Buchnera aphidicola (Therioaphis trifolii): one gene and its partner. The protein of the gene in region 1 interacts with the protein of each later gene in a pairwise test. Links are inferred from orthologs where the notes say so. Each region holds a gene or a part of one and is shown on either strand. Other genes may lie near its edges. The genes, in order: leuS and ligA.

Region 1 (9,512 bases):
TTTCCTATTTATTTTGATTTATATTTATAAAATATAATTTAATTATATATTTTTTTTTTTACTGATTCTAACATTTTAATTGCAGGTAATTTTTTTCCTTCTACAAATTCTAAAAAAGCACCTCCTCCTGTTGAAATATAAGATATTTTATTACTAATTTTAAACATTTCAATAACATTTATAGTTTCTCCTCCTCCTGCAATTGAAAATGCTTTACTTTTAGCAATACTTTCTGCTAATGCCCTAGTTCCTAAAGAAAAATTTGGAAATTCAAAAACTCCAATTGGTCCATTCCAAAGTATGGTTTTTGCCTTTTTAATTATTGTAATTATTTTTTTTATACTCAAATCCCCTATATCCATAATTTCTTCATTTTTTTTAATTTCATGTGGTTTTTTTATATAAGCAGGTGTTAATTTTGAAAATTCTATCCCAACTCTTGAATCTACTGGTATTAATATATTATTTTTATTTTTTAATTTTTTTGCTAATGGTATAAATTTTGGTTCATATAATGAATTACCAATATTATGATCAATTGCTAAAAATGTATTTGCAATACCTCCTCCAACAATTACAGTATCGGAAATTTTAGATAATTTTTCTAATAATTTAAATTTTGTAGATATTTTTGCTCCTCCTACAATAGAAATCATAGGACGTTTTGGGTTTTTTAAAGCTTTTTCTAAATTATTAATTTCAGATATTAATAATGGTCCAGCACATGCTATTTTAGAAAATATACCAACTCCATATGTTGAAGATTCTTTTCTATGGGAACTTCCAAAAGCATCCATAACAAAAATATCACATAAATTAGCATATTTTTGAGATAATATCTCATTATTATCTTTTTCTCCAATATTAAATCTTACATTTTCTAATATTAATAATTCTTTTTTTTTAATTTTAATATTATTCAAATTATTATTAAATTGAACATTATTTTTAGGAAATATTTTTTTTAAATATTGAAAAATTGGAAATAATGATAATTTTTTATCATATTGACCTTCTTTTGGTCTACCTAAGTGTGACATTAAAATAACTTTTGCATTTTTTTTTAAAGCAAAAGAAATAGTTGGAAGACTTGCTTTAATACGATTATCACATAATATTTTATTATTTTTTATAGGAACATTAAAATCTACACGAATTAATACTATTTTATTATTTAAATTTAAATCTTTCATGTGAATAATTTTTTTATTAATATTTAAAGATGTATTTTTTTTATTCATAATATTTTTTAAATTTTAAAATTAATATTTTATATTATGTATTATATTTAAAAATATTTTTATATTTAAATTTTTTATTTGTATTATAATATAATTAATTATAATTTATAATTTACACCATGTTGTAATTCCATCAAGAAACATTTGTGTAGATAACATAATTAATATTAATCCCATTAATCTTTCTAAAGCAATTATTCCTTTTGGTCCTAAAAATTTTAAAAATGTTCCTGATAATAAAAGAATAAATACAGTAATACTCCATGCAATAAATAAAGATATTGATAATGATATAATTTGATTTGAAAATTGATGAGATAATAACATTAATGTTGCTAATAATGATGGTCCAGCTACTAAGGGTATTGCAAGAGGTACTAAAAATGGTTCTGTTAAATCAATTTTTTTATCATTTATTTTATCATCTGGAAAAATCATTTTTATTGCTATTAAAAATAATATAATTCCTCCAGCTATTGAAACTGTCTCAGGTTTTAAATCTAATATTGATAATGTTTTTTCTCCAGCTAATAAAAAAAAAAACATTATTCCTAATGCAATAATCATTTCTCTTAATAGAACAATAAATTTTCTTTTTGGTGTTAAATGTTTTAAAATAGACATTACAATTGGTAAATTTCCAAGTGGATCCATTATTAATATTAATAATATAGTAGTAGAAATCATTTCATTCATTTTAATTATTCCATTTTGAATAATGTTAATATAAAATATTTTAATTATTATAAACAATAATATTATAAAAATATATATTTAATATTAAATAAATTATATTATATTTATAATAAATATAAATATTTAAAATATATAAAATAAAATTATATATTAAAAAATACAATATAATAAGTGTATTATTATATTTATATATTATTAATGGAGAATATATTTTATGAAAAAAACTATTGGATTTATTGGTTGGAGAGGAATGGTAGGTTCTGTATTAATACAAAGAATGATTGAAGAAAATGATTTTGAAAACATTAATCCTATATTTTTTTCAACATCCCAACCTGGTAATTTAGGTCCAAATATTATAGGTAAAAATAAATTACAAGATGCTTATAATTTAGAATTATTAAATACCATGGATATTATTATATCATGTCAAGGAGGAGAATATACTAATTTTATTTATAAAAAATTAAGAAAATTAGGTTGGTTAGGATATTGGGTGGATGCTGCTTCTTCGTTAAGAATGAAGGATGATTCTATTATTGTTTTAGATCCAATTAATTTACAATCTATTTATTCTGGTATTAATAATGGAAAAAAAACTTTTGTAGGTGGTAATTGTACTGTTAGTTTAATGTTATTGGCATTAGGTGGATTATTTTTTAATAATTTAGTTGATTGGATTACTTTTTCTACATATCAAGCAGCTTCTGGTGCTGGATCTAAAAATATTTTAGAATTAATAAAACAAATGGGATATTTATATAATTCTGTTTCAGACGATTTAAATTCTGTAAATATTTCTATTTTAGAAATTGAAAAAAAAATCTCAAAATCTATTAAAGAAAAAAATTTTCCAATAAAAGAATTTTGTGCTCCTCTTGCAGGAAATGTATTACCCTGGATTGATTATGCTTTAAAAAATAATCAAACTAAAGAAGAATGGAAAGTTCAAGCTGAAGCAAATAAAATACTTGATACAAATAAACTTATTCCAATTGATGGAACATGTGTTCGTGTTGGAACATTTCGTTGTCATAGTCAATCATTTATTATAAAATTAAAAAAAGATTTATCATATTCTAATATTATACAAATTCTTCAAGAACAAAATCATTGGGTTAGAATTGTTCCTAATAATTTTCAATCAACAATTAATTTATTAACACCTATGGCTATAACAGGAACATTAAATATTTCTGTAGGTAGAATTAGAAAATTGAATGTACATTCTAAATTATTATCTATTTTTACTGTTGGTGATCAATTATTATGGGGAGCAGCAGAACCAATACGTAGAGTATTAATGATTTTAATTAATACTTAATTTATAAATTTTATATTTTATTTTTTTTGAATAAAAAATTGATATGGTTTATTATTTATTTTTTTTTTAATTAATTTATATTTCATAAATTTACAAAATAAAGGTATATCCCATTTTGTAGAAATATCATTTGAAAGAATTAGTATTATATTTTTTTTATGGATATTTCTTATTATTTTCCTTACCATAATAATAGTATCTGGACATTTAAATTTGGTTAAATTAAATATTTTTAGTAACATATATTTTTTATTAAATATAATTTTTTTTAAAATAATAAAATTAATGTTTTTAAATATTGCCATATTAATGGATTATTTTTATTTTTTTTATTATTTATTTCTATTTTAGTTAAAATATTAAAAATTTTATATATTTTTATATTATGATTTTTATAAATATAATTTTTATTTATATGTAAATAATATATTAAATTATTTTGTATAGCTCTTAATAAATAAGATATTTTATAATTTGTATTTTTTAATAAATTTAATGTTTTTATTGCTTTAATTTTTTGTTTGGAAAATAATAAGAAAATCCAATTTTTAATATTCGATGTAATATTTTTATTTAAAATTGTTTTAACATGTTTCATAGTAATAATTTGATCATAACTATTTAGACTTAATACTTCTAATATTTTAAATAAAAATAATAAATTATTTTTATATATTTTTGATAAAAAAATAATGATTTTAGATGTTAAATTTAAATTCATTTTTTTTATTTTTTCTTGAATCCATATTTGAGTTTCTAGTTCTGTAAGATATGGACAATCAATTATTAAAAATTTATTTAATTGAATAATTTTTTTAAAAAATATAATATTATTTTTATATTGTATTTTTATAAAATTCAATAATAATATTATATTTTTATTTTTATATTTTAAAATATTTTTTAATGTATATAAAATATAATTATTTATTTTTTTTATATATATATTAATTAACAATAATTTTTTTTTTTTAAATATATCTTTTTGTTGATATTCCCGATATATTTTATTCCAATCAATATTAGATGTAATTTTAATTTTAATTAAATGATATAATTTTTTTTTTAAAAAAAAATTTAATATTTTTTTTTTGATTTCATAAGCAATAAAAAAATTATTTTCTAAAATACAATAATAATGTATTTTATTTAATGATATCTTATTTAATATATTATACTTTATATAAGAATTCATAATTTATATGATTAGATTAATTAATTTATTAGGTATGTATATTATTTTTTTAATTTCTTGGATTTTTAAAATACTTGATATTTTTGATTTTTTATATAATATATTTAATATTGTTTGTTGTGTAGTATTATTTTTAATTATTAAAATATCTTTTTTTTTCCCATTCACCTGAATTATAAAATTAATATTATTTTTAATAATATATTTTTTATCATATTTTGGCCACTTTTCATAATCAATAATTGTATTATTATTCATTTTTTTCCATAATATAAAACTAAAATGTGGAGTAAATGGATATAATAATTTTAAAATGATATTGATTGTTTTTTTTATAAAATTATCATCATTTTGTATAATTTGACTAAAAATATTAATGAATTTCATAATTTCAGATATTGCTGTATTAAAAGATTGTCTATTTTCTATATCTTGTGAAACTTTTAATATTGTTTGATTTAAAATATATTTAATTTCTTCTATTTGGTATTTTTTTTTATTATTATTTAAATTAGTAACATTATGAATATAATTATAAACAATAGTCCATATTTTTTGTAAAAATCTATACATACCTTTTACACCAGATTCATTCCATTCTATATTTGATGTTACTGGGGCAGAAAACATAATAAATAATCTTATAGTATCAGCTCCATATTTTTTAATCATTAATTCAGGATCTATACCATTATTTTTTGATTTTGACATTTTTATCATTCCAGCATGAATAATTTTATAAATATTATTTGATATAATATTTTTTATTTTTCCATGCTTATTTTTTATAATTTTTATATTTTCTTTTGAAATCCATATTTTTTTTCCTGTATTATCAATATAATAAAAAGCATCAGACAATACCATACCTTGACATAATAATTTTTTTGCTGGTTCTGGATAATTTACTAAATTTAATTCATATAATAATTTGTGAAAAAATCTAAAATATATTAAATGCATAGTAGCATGTTCAATACCACCTATATATTGATCAATTGGTAACCAATAATTTGCTGCTTTTTTATTTATCATACCATTATATTTTGGAGCAGTATATCTAATATAATACCATGAAGATTCTATAAAAGTATCAAATGTATCTGTTTCTTTAATCATTGAAATATTATTAATTGTAATTTTTGACCAATTTTTATAAATTTCTTTGATATTTTTAAAATCACTCATATTTTTAATTTTTGGCGGTAATATTGGTAATTTTTTATTTGGTATTAAAATAGTATTATTTTTATGATATGCTACAGGAATTGGAGTTCCCCAATATCTTTGTCGTGATATGCCCCAATCTTGTAATTTATATTTATTTTTTTTTTTAATAATATTTTTTTTATTTAATAAATTGAAAATTTTTTTTTGAGCAACAGTACTATTTAATCCATTAAATTCATATGAATTAAATAAAATTCCAGTATTTTCTATAGGATAATCATCAATATTAGGTATAATATTATTGTCTTTTAAAATAACAAATTTATTTTTTATGTTATATTTTTTTGAAAATTCCCAATCATATTTATTATGTCCAGAAAAAGATATTTTACTATTTACATCATATTCTAAATTAATATAATTTGTAATCCATATTGGAATTTTTTTTTTTGTAATAGGATGAATAGCATATCTTGAAATTTTTTTTCCTAAATATTGTATTTTTGAATATTCATAATTTTGATTTACATTATAGGTATTTTTAATAATATTTTGTACTTCATTTGAATTTAATTCTTTTTTTGCTAAATCATGTAATGGAGATATTGATATATATGTTATTCCAAATAATAAGTCTAATCGTGTAGTATATGTTTTTATTTTTTTATTAGTATTAGTAAGTTCAAATTGAATTTCGAATCCTTTAAATTTTCCAATCCAATTTTTTTGCATTTTAATAACTTTTTTAGGCCATTGATTTAATAAATTTAAATCTTTAAGTAATTTTTCGGCATATTTTTTTATTTTAATAAACCACTGAGGTATTATTTTTGTAATAATTTTACTTTGACATCTCCAACATGTTCCATTAATTACTTGTTCATTTGCTAATACTGTTTTATCTTTTGGACACCAATTAATAAGCGAAGTTTTTTTATATATTAAATTTAATTTATATAATTTTTTAAAAAACCACTGCTCCCATTTATAATATTCTGAATCACAAGTAGTAATTTCTCTATCCCAATCATAACTAAAACCTAATTTTTTTAACTGTTGCTTCATATATTTAATATTAGTATTTGTCCATTTAGATGGAATAATATTATGTTTAATTGCAGCTTCTTCAGCAGGTAAACCAAAAGCATCCCATCCAATAGGATGTAATACATTTTTTCCAATCATTCTTTGATAACGAGCAATAACATCACTAATAGTATAATTTCTAACATGTCCCATATGGAGTTTTCCAGACGGGTATGGTAACATAGCTAAACAATAATATTTTATTTTGTTTTTATTTTCAAAAACTTTAAATGTTTTATTTTTTTCCCAATATTCTTGAACAATAAATTCTAATGTATTTGGATCATATGTTTTTTGCATTTGTGATATTATTTTAATTTTATAAAGTTACAATTTATATTTAATATATTAATTTTTAAAAAAACTATTTATATTTTATTTAATATAATATTTTTTATGTTAAAAAAATATTTTTTAATTTATAAAATATGGATTTTTATATCCTATTTTTTTCATTATTTTAATTTCTATTTTTTCCATAATATTTTTTTGAAATTGATTATTATGATGATACCCTATTAAATGTAATGTTCCATGAATAATAATATGAGCCCAATGTGATTCTATATTTTTATTTTGTATTATTGATTCTTGTTTTATTATTTTTGGACAAATAATTAAATCTCCAAGTAATAAATAATTATTTTTTTTAAAATCTTTGTATTCAAAAGATAATATATTAGTTGGTTTATTACAATTTCTATATTTAAAATTTATCTTTTTTATTTCTGATTCATTTACTATTCTTATAGTAATTTCAGAGTTTTCTTTTAAAATATTTTGTATCCAATTTTTTATTTTTTTTTTTTTTGGAATAAAAAATTTTAATTTAGTATTTATTTGTATATGTAATTTTAATTTTTTCATATTATATAATTATATTATATTATATGCATTGTCCTTCTAAAAATTTTTTATTTTTATTAATAATTTTTACTTTAATAATTTTTCCAATCACATTTTTTTGACTATAAAAAATAACTGTTCTATTATTTTCTGTTTTTCCTAAAAATTGATTATTTTTTTTATCAAAAATATTTTCTACTAATATTTTTTGAGTACTATTAATCATTTTTTTACTCCAATTTAATGTTTGTATTTTTATTTGTTTTTGTAATATTTTTAATCTATTTTTTTTTTCAAATATACTAATATTATCCTTTAATTTAGATGCAGGTGTCCCAGGTCTAGAAGAATATATAAAGCTAAAACTCATATCAAAATTAATTTCAGAAATAATTTTCATTGTTTTTTCAAAATCTAATTGTGTTTCTCCAGGAAAACCAACTATAAAATCAGAACTAATTTGTATATTTGGACGAGCAATTCTTAATTTTTGAATTATATTTTTATATTTTTGAATTGAATATGGTCTTTTCATTAATTTAAGAATTTTATTTGAACCACTTTGTATTGGTAAATGTAAAAAACTTACTATTTTTGGTATTTTAGAATACATTTCAATTATATCATCAGTAAAATCCATAGGATTACTAGTTATAAATTTTATTCTTTTAATTTTAGGAATAAGAGCAATATCATTTAATAATTTTGCAAATGTATATTTTATATTATTTTTATCAATATATTTATAAGAATTTACATTTTGTCCTAATAATTGTATTTCTCTTATTCCATTTTCTGATAATAATGAAATTTCTTTTATTATATCATAAAATGGTCTACTAATTTCTTTACCTCTAGTATAAGGTACAATACAAAATGAACAATATTTATTACATCCTTCCATAATAGAAATAGATGCTGAATAATTTTTATACATAGGTTGTATTATATTTTTAAATTTTTCTATTTTAGGAAAGCTAATATCTATAATAAATTTATTTTTTTTGATTTTTTTTTCAATCATTTCTGGTAATCGATGTAATGTTTGTGTTCCAAAAATAACATCTATAAATTTAGCTCTTTTCAGAATTTTTTTTCCTTCTTGATTTGCAACACATCCCCCAACAGCTATAATGATATTTTTATTTTTATTTTTTATTTCTTTCCATCTTCCTAATTGATGAAATAATTTTTCTTGTGCTTTTTCTCTTATAGAGCAAGTATTTAAAATTAAAATATCTGCTTCATAAAATATTTTTGTAAAAATATATTTTTTTTTTTTTAACATATTAGAGATGATTAATGAATCATATTCATTCATTTGACATCCCCATGTTTTAATATAAAATTTTTTTTTATTATTATTCATTTTTTTATTTTCTTAATTTTAGTAAATAATAATATTATATTAATATTTTTTTTATTAAATATAAATTTTTTAAAATAAAATATTTTTTTTATTTGCCTCAATTTCTAATTTTAATAATTCTTGTATTGTTTGTTTTTTTCGGATTATTTTTGGAATTCCATTTTCAAATAAAATTTCTGGTATTAATGGTCTACTATTATAATTTGAAGACATAGAAGATCCATAAGCTCCAGTATCATGAAAAATAAGATAATCTCCGATTTTTACATTTGGTAACTTTCTTTCTATTAATTCTCCATTTTGATCTTGGGTAAATACATCTCCTGATTCACATAGAGGTCCTCCTATTACTACTTTAATTGTATTCTTATAATTTATAATTCTTTTATCTTTTGGTATAATTGATATATAATGATAACTTCCATATAACACTGGTCTCATTAAATCATTAAATCCTACATCAATTAAAATAAATATCTTTTTTCCAACTTTTTTTATTTCATATATTTCAGAAATTAAAATTCCACAATTCCCTACTAAAAATCGTCCTGGTTCAATTTCTAATTTAATTGCGTTTTGAAAATG
Region 2 (9,289 bases), 260 kb from region 1 along the record:
AAAATTATTATATTATCTTTTAATTTAGGACAATGTTTAAAAAATTTATATTTTATAGATTTTTTAGCATGATATAAAGAAATTAATATTTTATATTCATCAATATTTTTTATTAAAAAAATAATACTCTCATCAGTTAATTTAACAATATCTTCAAAAGAAAATATTTTATAAAATATTTTTTTTCCAATTTTATTATCATGTTTATAAATATTATCAATAATATTATGATTGTTATTAAAATTATTAGTATTTAAAATATCAATAGCTGTTATTAAACTTTTTTTATTATAAGAAATCCTCTTATATTTTATTAAAATAATATCAATAATATCAATTAATATAGAAAACTCATATTCTTTTAATTGTGAAAATTTAGAAATTAAATATATAATTTTAGATTGTTGTTGGTTTTCAAAAAAAGAAATTACATTTGATGCAGTTTTTGAATCTAAAAAAAATAATATTGAAGTTATAACATGAGAATGTTCATTTTTTAATAAAGAATATAAATTTTTATCAGAAATATGTTTTAATTTTTTTATTTTTTTTAAGAAAATTTTTTTTTTAGATATTTTATTTAAAAAATTATCTAAATTTTTATTATATAAAATTTTAGATTTAATTTTATTTAAATATGAATTATTATCTAATAAAACATATTTTGAAATATTTTCATATTGCAGTATAAATTCATTAAAAATCGTATTTATATCACTCTGAGATACTAAATTAATATTTATTATAGAAGAAATAATTTTTTTTATTTCATATTTATTAAAATATTTAAATATTTTAATTGCTTCTTTTGAATTAAGTAGCATTAATAATATTGCGCTTTTATCTGCACCATTAAAAATCATTTTTTTTTATTTATCCAATTTTTAATAATCATTGCAATTAATTTAGGATTATTCTTTGAAATATATAAAATTTTATTCATTAATTTATCATTTTTATATATCGTTTTTATATTATCTTTAAAATTTATTAAATTAATATCTTTATTCATATTATCTAAATTAATTTTTTTATTATTAATATTTATTTTATAGTTTTTATTATTAATATTATTATTTCTTAAAATAAAAAAATAAATAAACTGTATAAAAAATAAAAACAAAATAATATATAATAAATATTTTCGAAATAAATTAAAATAATATATTAAAAAAAAATCATTAACTATTATTTTAGAATTATTAATAAGTTGTAAATTTATTATTTGAATATTTTTTATATTAAAATTTTCATATTTTAAATAATCTATAATTATTTTTTTAACATTATTTATTTGAGTATTATTTATAGGAATTATTTTATTTGTTTGATTTTTTAAATCATTGATTAATATTAATACTGAAATTGTTTTTTTTGAATTAGAAGATTCATAAATTAAATGATTTGATTTATTTAAAAAAACAGAATTAAAAAAATTATTAATATTTTTTACAATAAAATTATTATAATGTATTAATTTAAAATTATTTATTTTAAAATTATTATCTTTTTGATCTAAAATTGTTACTTGTGCATGAATATTATTTAATTTAAATATTGATTTTAAAATATAAATAATTTTTTTACGATACTTATTTTCTATAAATTTTATTTTATCAATTTTAGAATATTGTATATTATTTTTATATATTTTTTTTTTATTTAAATAATTTCCATATTCATCTAATATAACAACATTTTTTGGTAATAAATTTGGAACACTAGCAGAAATTAAATTAGTAATTGCTATACATTGTTTATGTGTTAAATGTTTTTTTTTTTTTATATCTAAAATTATTGAAGCAGAAGGTAAGGATTTATCTTGTGTTAAAGATAAAGATTCAGGAAATGCAATATGTACTGTTGCTGTTCGAATTAAATTAATTTTTTGAATTGTTTTTTCTAATTCACCTTCTAAGGCTCGTTGATAATTAATTTGAAAATTAAAAGCACTAATTCCAATTTTTTCTTTATCAAATAATTCAAAACCAATACTTTTTTTTTTTGGTAATTTTTCATTTAATAACATTAAATTAACTTTATCAATTTGATCTTTTGGAACTAATAATTTTCCAGAATTAGCAATATAACGATATGGAATTTTTCGTTTTAATAAATTTGATATAATTAATATACTATCTTCATTAGATAAATTATTATAAACTATTTGATATTGTATATGGTTGGAAAAATAAGAAAATATAAAAAAAATAAAAAATAAAAAAAATAATAATAATATTCCGTAAAATTTCCAATTAGAATTTTTTAAAGAATTATTTTTTTTAATTTTTTCTAAATGAGAATGATTTAAAAAATTAATATTCATAATCATTTCCTAATTCAATAATATACAAATCAATATATATAAAAAATTATATATTATTAGAAAATGTTATATTATTATATAAAATAAAAATATTTTAATATAAAATAAATTAAATTTAAATAATTAAATATTTTAAATATGAAAAATTATTTAATATATTATTTTGATAATGTAATAAAAAAATAAAATATATTATTTTAATTTAACATATTTTTATAATTTTTTAAACAATATAATAATTTTTTTAATCTTTTTAAAGATTCATTTTTACCAATAATATCCATAATAGTATTTATACTAGGAGATTCTTCTAAACCAGTAATTGCAATTCGTAATGACATATAAATATTTTTTAATGAAATAAAATATTTTTGAGAAATTTTTTTAAATAAAATAACTATATTTTCTGAATTCCATAATTTTATATTATATAATTTTTGATATATAATTTTTACTATTTTATAAGAATCTTGAGAAAAAAATTTTTTTATTAAAATAAAATTAAATTTTTCAACATTTTCAAAAAAATATCTTGATTGTAATACTAAATCTTGTAAAGTATTACAACGATTTCTTAATAATTTTATTATTTTAATTAAGTTTATTTTTTTATTAACTTTAATTTTAAAATTTTTTAAATATTTTTTAAATTTTTTAATTAAAATTAAATCTATTGGTATATTATTTAAATAATGATGATTCATCCATAATAATTTTTTTAAATTTAATTCACTAGAAGATTTACTAACATTTTTAATAGAAAATAATTTTTTCATTTCATCAATACTAAAAAATTCTTTATCTTTATATGACCACCCTAATTTTATTAAATAATTTAAAATAGCTTCTTTAAAAAAACCTTGTTCTTTATATTCTAAAATACTAGAATCTTTTTTTCTTTTAGAAAGATTACTTTTATTACTATTAATAACCATAGAAACATGTGCATAATTTGGAATATTAGCATTTAAAGATTTTAAAATATTAATTTGTCTTGGTGTATTATTAATATGATCTTCTCCTCTAATTACATGTGTAATTTTCATATCCCAATCATCTATTACTACACAAAAATTATAAGTAGGAAAACCATTTCTACGTTGAATAATTAAATCATCTAATTCAGAATTATTAAATATAATTTTTCCTCTAATTTGATCATAAAAAATCACATTACCTTCTAATGGATTTTTAAATCTTATTACATATTCTTGATGACCTTTTTTTGAAGAATTATCATATCTACATTTTCGATCATAACTTGGTTTTATACCATTTGAAATTTGTTTTAATCTCATTTTATTTAATCGATTCACTGAACAATAACATTTATATGCACAACCTAAATCTAACATTTCATTAATTTTATTTTTATAAAAAACTAATCTTTGACTTTGAAAATATGGTCCTTCATCCCAAATAATTCCTAACCATTTTAATGTATTTAAAATATTATCCACATAAATTTTATTTGAACGAATAAAATCTGTATCTTCAATTCTTAAAACAAAAGAACCATTATGACGTTTTGCAAATAACCAAGAATATAATGCTGTTCTTATGTTACCAATATGTAATAAACCAGTTGAACTTGGTGCAAACCTAGTTTTAATTTTCAAATTATAATTCCTATATAAATTATAATAATATTATATTAATATTGAAATTTTATAATAAAATAAATTGTTTTTATAAAAATTTTATTATAATATATTGACTATTTTTCCTTGAAAGATATAATTATCTCATGAATTAAAATATTTTGGGTGATTAGCTCAGTTGGTAGAGCGCCTCCTTTACACGGAGGAAGTCGGCGGTTCGAATCCGTCATTACCCATAATAAGATGGGTCGTTAGCTCAGTTGGTAGAGCAGTTGACTTTTAATCAATTGGTCGCAGGTTCAAATCCTGCACGACCCAAATATTAAAATTTATGTTTTTTAAATAAAACTTTATTAATTTCTTCTTCTAAAATTATTTTAATATTTAAATTTGAAGCTTTAATAATTTTATTTCCTGGATTAGAACCTACAATTAAAAAATTTGTTTTTTTTGAAATATTATTTGAAATAATACCACCTAAATGTATTAATTTATTAATTAATTCTTTTCTTAAAAAATTTTTAAATTTTCCAGTTATAACTATATTTTTTTTAAATAAAATATTTTTTTTGATTTTTATATTTTTTTTTTTTAAATTAATAAATTTAATTTTACCTTCTTTAATTAATTTATTAATATTATTAATATTTCTTTGATAAGAAAAAAAATTTAAAAAAGAACTTGAACAAATATCTCCAATACATTTAATTTTTTTTAATTCATATATACTACAATGTAATATTTTATTTAAAGAACCAAAATAATTAGCAATTAATTCAGAATGTTCTAATCCAATTTCTGGAATACCTAAAGCATAAATAAATTTACTTAATGTAGTATTTTTACAATTATTAATAGAATTAATAATTTTAGTTGCCGATTTTATTCCAAAATATTTTAACTTTGATAATATTTGAACATTTAATTTAAAACAATCCAAAGGTGTATAAATGTATTTATTGAATACTAATTTTGAAATTATTTTAGAACTAAAACCTTCAGCATATAATGCATTTTTAGAAAAAAAATGTTCTATATATTTTCTTCTTTGCTCTAAACAATTATTTCCAGCAAGACATTGTATAATAGTATAATTTTTATTATTATATAATAAAGAATTACAAGAAGGACAATATTTAGGAAAAAGTATTTTTTTAGCATCGTTCATTCTATCATTAATAATTACAGATTTAATTTTAGGTATTACATTACCAATTCTATGAATAATTACCGAATCATTAATAAATAAATTTAATTTATTAATTTCATTTTTATTATATAAAGATGCTTTTTTAATCATCACTCCAGATAATAATGTAGGAAATAAATTTGCAACAGGAGTAATAATACCAGTTCTACCAACTTGATAAGTAACACTTAAAAGTTTTGATTTTGCATATTTTGAATTAAATTTTAAAGCAATAGCCCATTTAGGAAATTTATTTCCATACCCTATTTTTTTTTGTAATATTAAGGAATTTACTTTTATAACAATTCCATCAATATTTAAAGATAAAAAATCTTTTATTTGATTTATTAAATAATAAAAATTCAAAATTTTATTTAAATTAGATGATAATAAAATATATTGACTAATACAAAATCCTAAATTACTTAACATATTTAATTGTTCTGAATGATTTTTAAAAATTTTAATATCAGAAATAATATTACATTCATAACAAAAAAAAAATAATTTTCTTTTTTTTGTTATTGAAATATCTTGATTTCGTAATGACCCTGCTGCTGCATTTCTTGTATTAGAAAATACTTTTTTATTATTTTTGATAGAAAAATTATTTAAATCATTAAAATCCTTTTTTAACATACATACTTCACCTCTAATTTCTAATAATTCTGGTACAGTAGAATCATTTAAAACTATAGGAATATTATTAATTACATAAGCATTTTTAGTAACATCTTCTCCATATATTCCATCACCTCTCGTTAATGCACGTACTAAAATTCCTTTTCTATATAATAAACTTAATGCAACTCCATCAAATTTTAATTCACAAAAAAATTTTATATTTTTATTTTTTAAACAATATTTTATATTATTATGAAATTTAATATATCCATTAACATCAAAGGTATTATCTAAAGATAACATAGGTTTTACATGTTTATTTTTATAAATATCACATATTTTATTTAATTTTATAAATGAAGATTTTATTTCATTAAAAAAAATAATATTTTTTTTTTTTAAAGAATTTATTTTTTTTACTAAAAAATCATATTCTTCATCAGAAATAATAGGCATATTTAATACATGATATAAATAATCATGATAATGTAATAATTTATATAAATATAATATTTTTTTTTTTATAAAATTCATATTTTTTAATAAATATATTTTAAAAAATTAATTAAATTAAAATTTCATAATTAAATAATTATTTAATTAATAATATTTCATAAATATATAATATATAATATAAAAATATTTATATAAATTTAATTATGAAAAAAATAATATTAAATATATTAATAATAATATTATAAAATTTAAAAAAAATAAATATAAAAATATATTATATAATAAAATTATTAATTTAAAAATTTTATTTTTAAATTATTTTATAATATATAAAAATAACATTAAAAAATATAGGAATATAAATATGTTCCAAAAAAATGTAAAAATTATTTCTCCTAATGGATTACATACCAGACCAGCTGCTAAATTTGTAAAATCTGCAAAAAAATTTAAATCTGAAATTATCATAACAACAAATAATAATTCTGCAAATGCAAAAAGTTTATTTAATTTACAAACTTTAAATTTAACAAAAGGTACTGTAATTACTATTACTGCTAATGGAACAGATGAAAAAGATGCTGTTAAATATTTAACAAAAATTCTTATGGAATTAAAATAAATTATATTTTAAAATAATTATCATTTATTTTTAATAAAAATATCTATGAAATCAAAAATTTTAACTATATAATTTATTAATTTTTAAATTAAAATAAATGATAATTGCATGTTATAATTAAAGGTAATATTATGATTTCAGGTATTTTAGCATCATCAGGAATTGCTTTTGGAAAAGCTTTATTATTTAAAAGTGATTTAATTATTATAAATAAAAAAAATATTCATGATATAGAAATAGAATCTGAAATAAAAAAATTTTTAAAATCTAAAAAAAAATCTATTAAACAATTAATAGAAATCAAACAAAAATCAAAATTAATATTTAATTCAAAAGAAACAGAAATTTTCGAAGGGCATATTATGCTTCTCGAAGATGAAGAATTAGAAAAAGAAATAATTAATTTAATTAAAAAAAAAAATAATACTGCTGCTTTTGCAATTGAATTAACTATTTCAAAACAAATACAAAAAATAAAAAAAATTAATAATATATATTTACAAAATCGAGCAATAGATATTAGGGATATTGGTAATCGATTATTAAGAAATATATTAAATATAAAAACTGTAGATTTAAAAAATATTAAAGAAAAAGTAATACTAATTGCAAATGATTTAACACCTTCTGAAACAGCACAAATGAATTTTAAATATATAAAAGGATTTATAACTAATTTAGGTGGCGAAACAGCACATACATCAATTATGGCTCGATCTTTAGAAATACCTGCAATTGTAGGAACAGGAAATATAACTCATAAAGTTAAAAATGGAGATTTTATAATATTAGACGGAATAAATAATAAAATTTTTATTAATCCTATTCAAAATATTATTGATAAATTAAAAAAGTATAAAAAAAAATATTTAAAAAAAAAAAAAAAATTAAAAAAATTTAGAATATTACCAGCAATTACAATTGATAAAAAAAAAATCGAAATTAGTGCTAATGTTAGTAATATGCAAGACATTATTAATGCAAAGAAATATGGAGCAGAATCTATTGGATTATATAGAACAGAATTTTTATTCATGGACCGTATGGAATTACCTTCAGAAGAAGAACAATTTCATGAATATAAAAAAGCTGCAATAATGATGAACAATAAAACTATTATAATTCGAACTATGGATATCGGCGGAGACAAAGAAATTCCATATATGAATTTTCCAAAAGAAGATAATCCATTTCTTGGTTGGAGAGCAATCAGAATTAGTCTTGATAGAAAAGAAATTTTACATGCACAATTAACAGCAATTTTAAGAGCATCAAGTTTTGGAAAGCTAAAAATATTATTTCCTATGATAATTTCAGTTGAAGAAATTCAACAATTAAAATATGAATTAGAAAAAATAAAATTTATATTAAATAAAAAAAAAATTGACTTTGATAAAAATATTCAAATAGGAATTATGATTGAAACACCTGCTTCTGCTATTATTTCTAAATATTTAATAAAAGAAGTTGATTTTTTTAGTATTGGAACTAATGATTTAACACAATATACTCTTGCTGTAGATAGAAAAAACGATTTAATTTCTCATTTATATAATCCAATGAATCCATCAGTTTTAAAATTAATTAAAAAAGTTATTGATGTATCTCATAAAGAAGAAAAATGGACAGGAATGTGTGGTGAATTTGCTGGAAATGAAAAAGCTACTATATTATTATTAGGAATGGGATTAAATGAATTTAGTATGAATCCATCATACATACCAAAAATTAAAAAAATTATTCGAACAACAAAATTTAAACATGCAAAACAATTATCTAAATTAGTGTTACAACAAAATACTACAAAAAAAATACAAAAATTAATAAATAATTATTTTATATAAAACATATTTAAAAATTTTTATTAAAAATATTAAAATATTAAGAATAAATTATGAATTTATTTTCTAAATTATTTAAAAATAATAATTTACCTAAAAAAAATAAAATTTTTTCTCCTATATCTGGAACGATCATAAATATTGAATCAGTTCCTGATGAAGTATTTTCAAAAAAAATTATTGGCGATGGAGTAGCTATTAAACCATCTGGTAAAAAAATTGTATCTCCAGTTAAAGGAAAAATTGGAACAATTTTTAAAACTAAACATGCTTTTTCTATTCTTTCAGAAAAAAATATAGAAATTTTTGTACATTTTGGTATAGATACAATATTATTGAATGGAAAAGGATTTAAAAAAATTGCTAAAGAAAATCAATATGTGAATATTGGTGATATAATTTTAGAATATAATTTAAATTTTTTAAATGAACATTCAAAATCTACTTTAACACCTGTAGTAATTTCTAATATGGAAAAAATTAAAACAATAAAAAAATATTCAGGAAGGGTTATTGCAGGAAAAACACCAATTATGGAAATTATATATTTATAATGAATTTTTTAAAACGGTACAATAAAAAATAGTGCCGTTTTAATTTTTTAATACTATATATTATATAAAAATTTAT

The links.
Region 2: the proteins of leuS (region 1) and ligA interact in binary tests that used the Escherichia coli proteins (3 or more experiments, as listed by UniProt). The link is inferred for Buchnera aphidicola (Therioaphis trifolii) from one-to-one orthologs.

What each region holds. Positions count from the first base shown.
Region 1 is NZ_CP032996.1:311,883-321,394, reverse strand. Bases 4,237-7,343 are described here. They hold leuS (leucine--tRNA ligase), read right to left. Parts: upstream 7,013-7,343; coding sequence 4,460-7,012; downstream 4,237-4,459. Other genes in these bases: ybeY (rRNA maturation RNase YbeY), read right to left, coding at 7,127-7,343; D9V81_RS01495 (hypothetical protein), read right to left, coding at 4,237-4,456. Also shown: D9V81_RS01515 (phosphoglycerate kinase), read right to left, coding at 39-1,241; D9V81_RS01510 (YhgN family NAAT transporter), read right to left, coding at 1,347-1,937; asd (aspartate-semialdehyde dehydrogenase), read left to right, coding at 2,152-3,261; D9V81_RS01500 (sulfurtransferase TusA family protein), read right to left, coding at 3,279-3,503; more of D9V81_RS01495, read right to left, coding at 3,530-4,236; more of ybeY, read right to left, coding at 7,344-7,579; tRNA (N6-isopentenyl adenosine(37)-C2)-methylthiotransferase MiaB, read right to left, coding at 7,599-8,927; lysA (diaminopimelate decarboxylase), read right to left, coding at 8,997-9,512.
Region 2 is NZ_CP032996.1:49,854-59,142, reverse strand. The notes cover bases 3,763-6,646. They hold ligA (NAD-dependent DNA ligase LigA), read right to left. Parts: upstream 6,275-6,646; coding sequence 4,250-6,274; downstream 3,763-4,249. Other genes in these bases: D9V81_RS00255 (HPr family phosphocarrier protein), read left to right, coding at 6,561-6,646; gltX (glutamate--tRNA ligase), read right to left, coding at 3,763-3,945. Also shown: D9V81_RS00285 (FliG C-terminal domain-containing protein), read right to left, coding at 1-863; flagellar basal-body MS-ring/collar protein FliF, read right to left, coding at 860-2,326; more of gltX, read right to left, coding at 2,524-3,762; more of D9V81_RS00255, read left to right, coding at 6,647-6,818; phosphoenolpyruvate-protein phosphotransferase PtsI, read left to right, coding at 6,950-8,662; crr (PTS glucose transporter subunit IIA), read left to right, coding at 8,713-9,213. UniProt on the Escherichia coli protein: DNA ligase that catalyzes the formation of phosphodiester linkages between 5'-phosphoryl and 3'-hydroxyl groups in double-stranded DNA using NAD as a coenzyme and as the energy source for the reaction.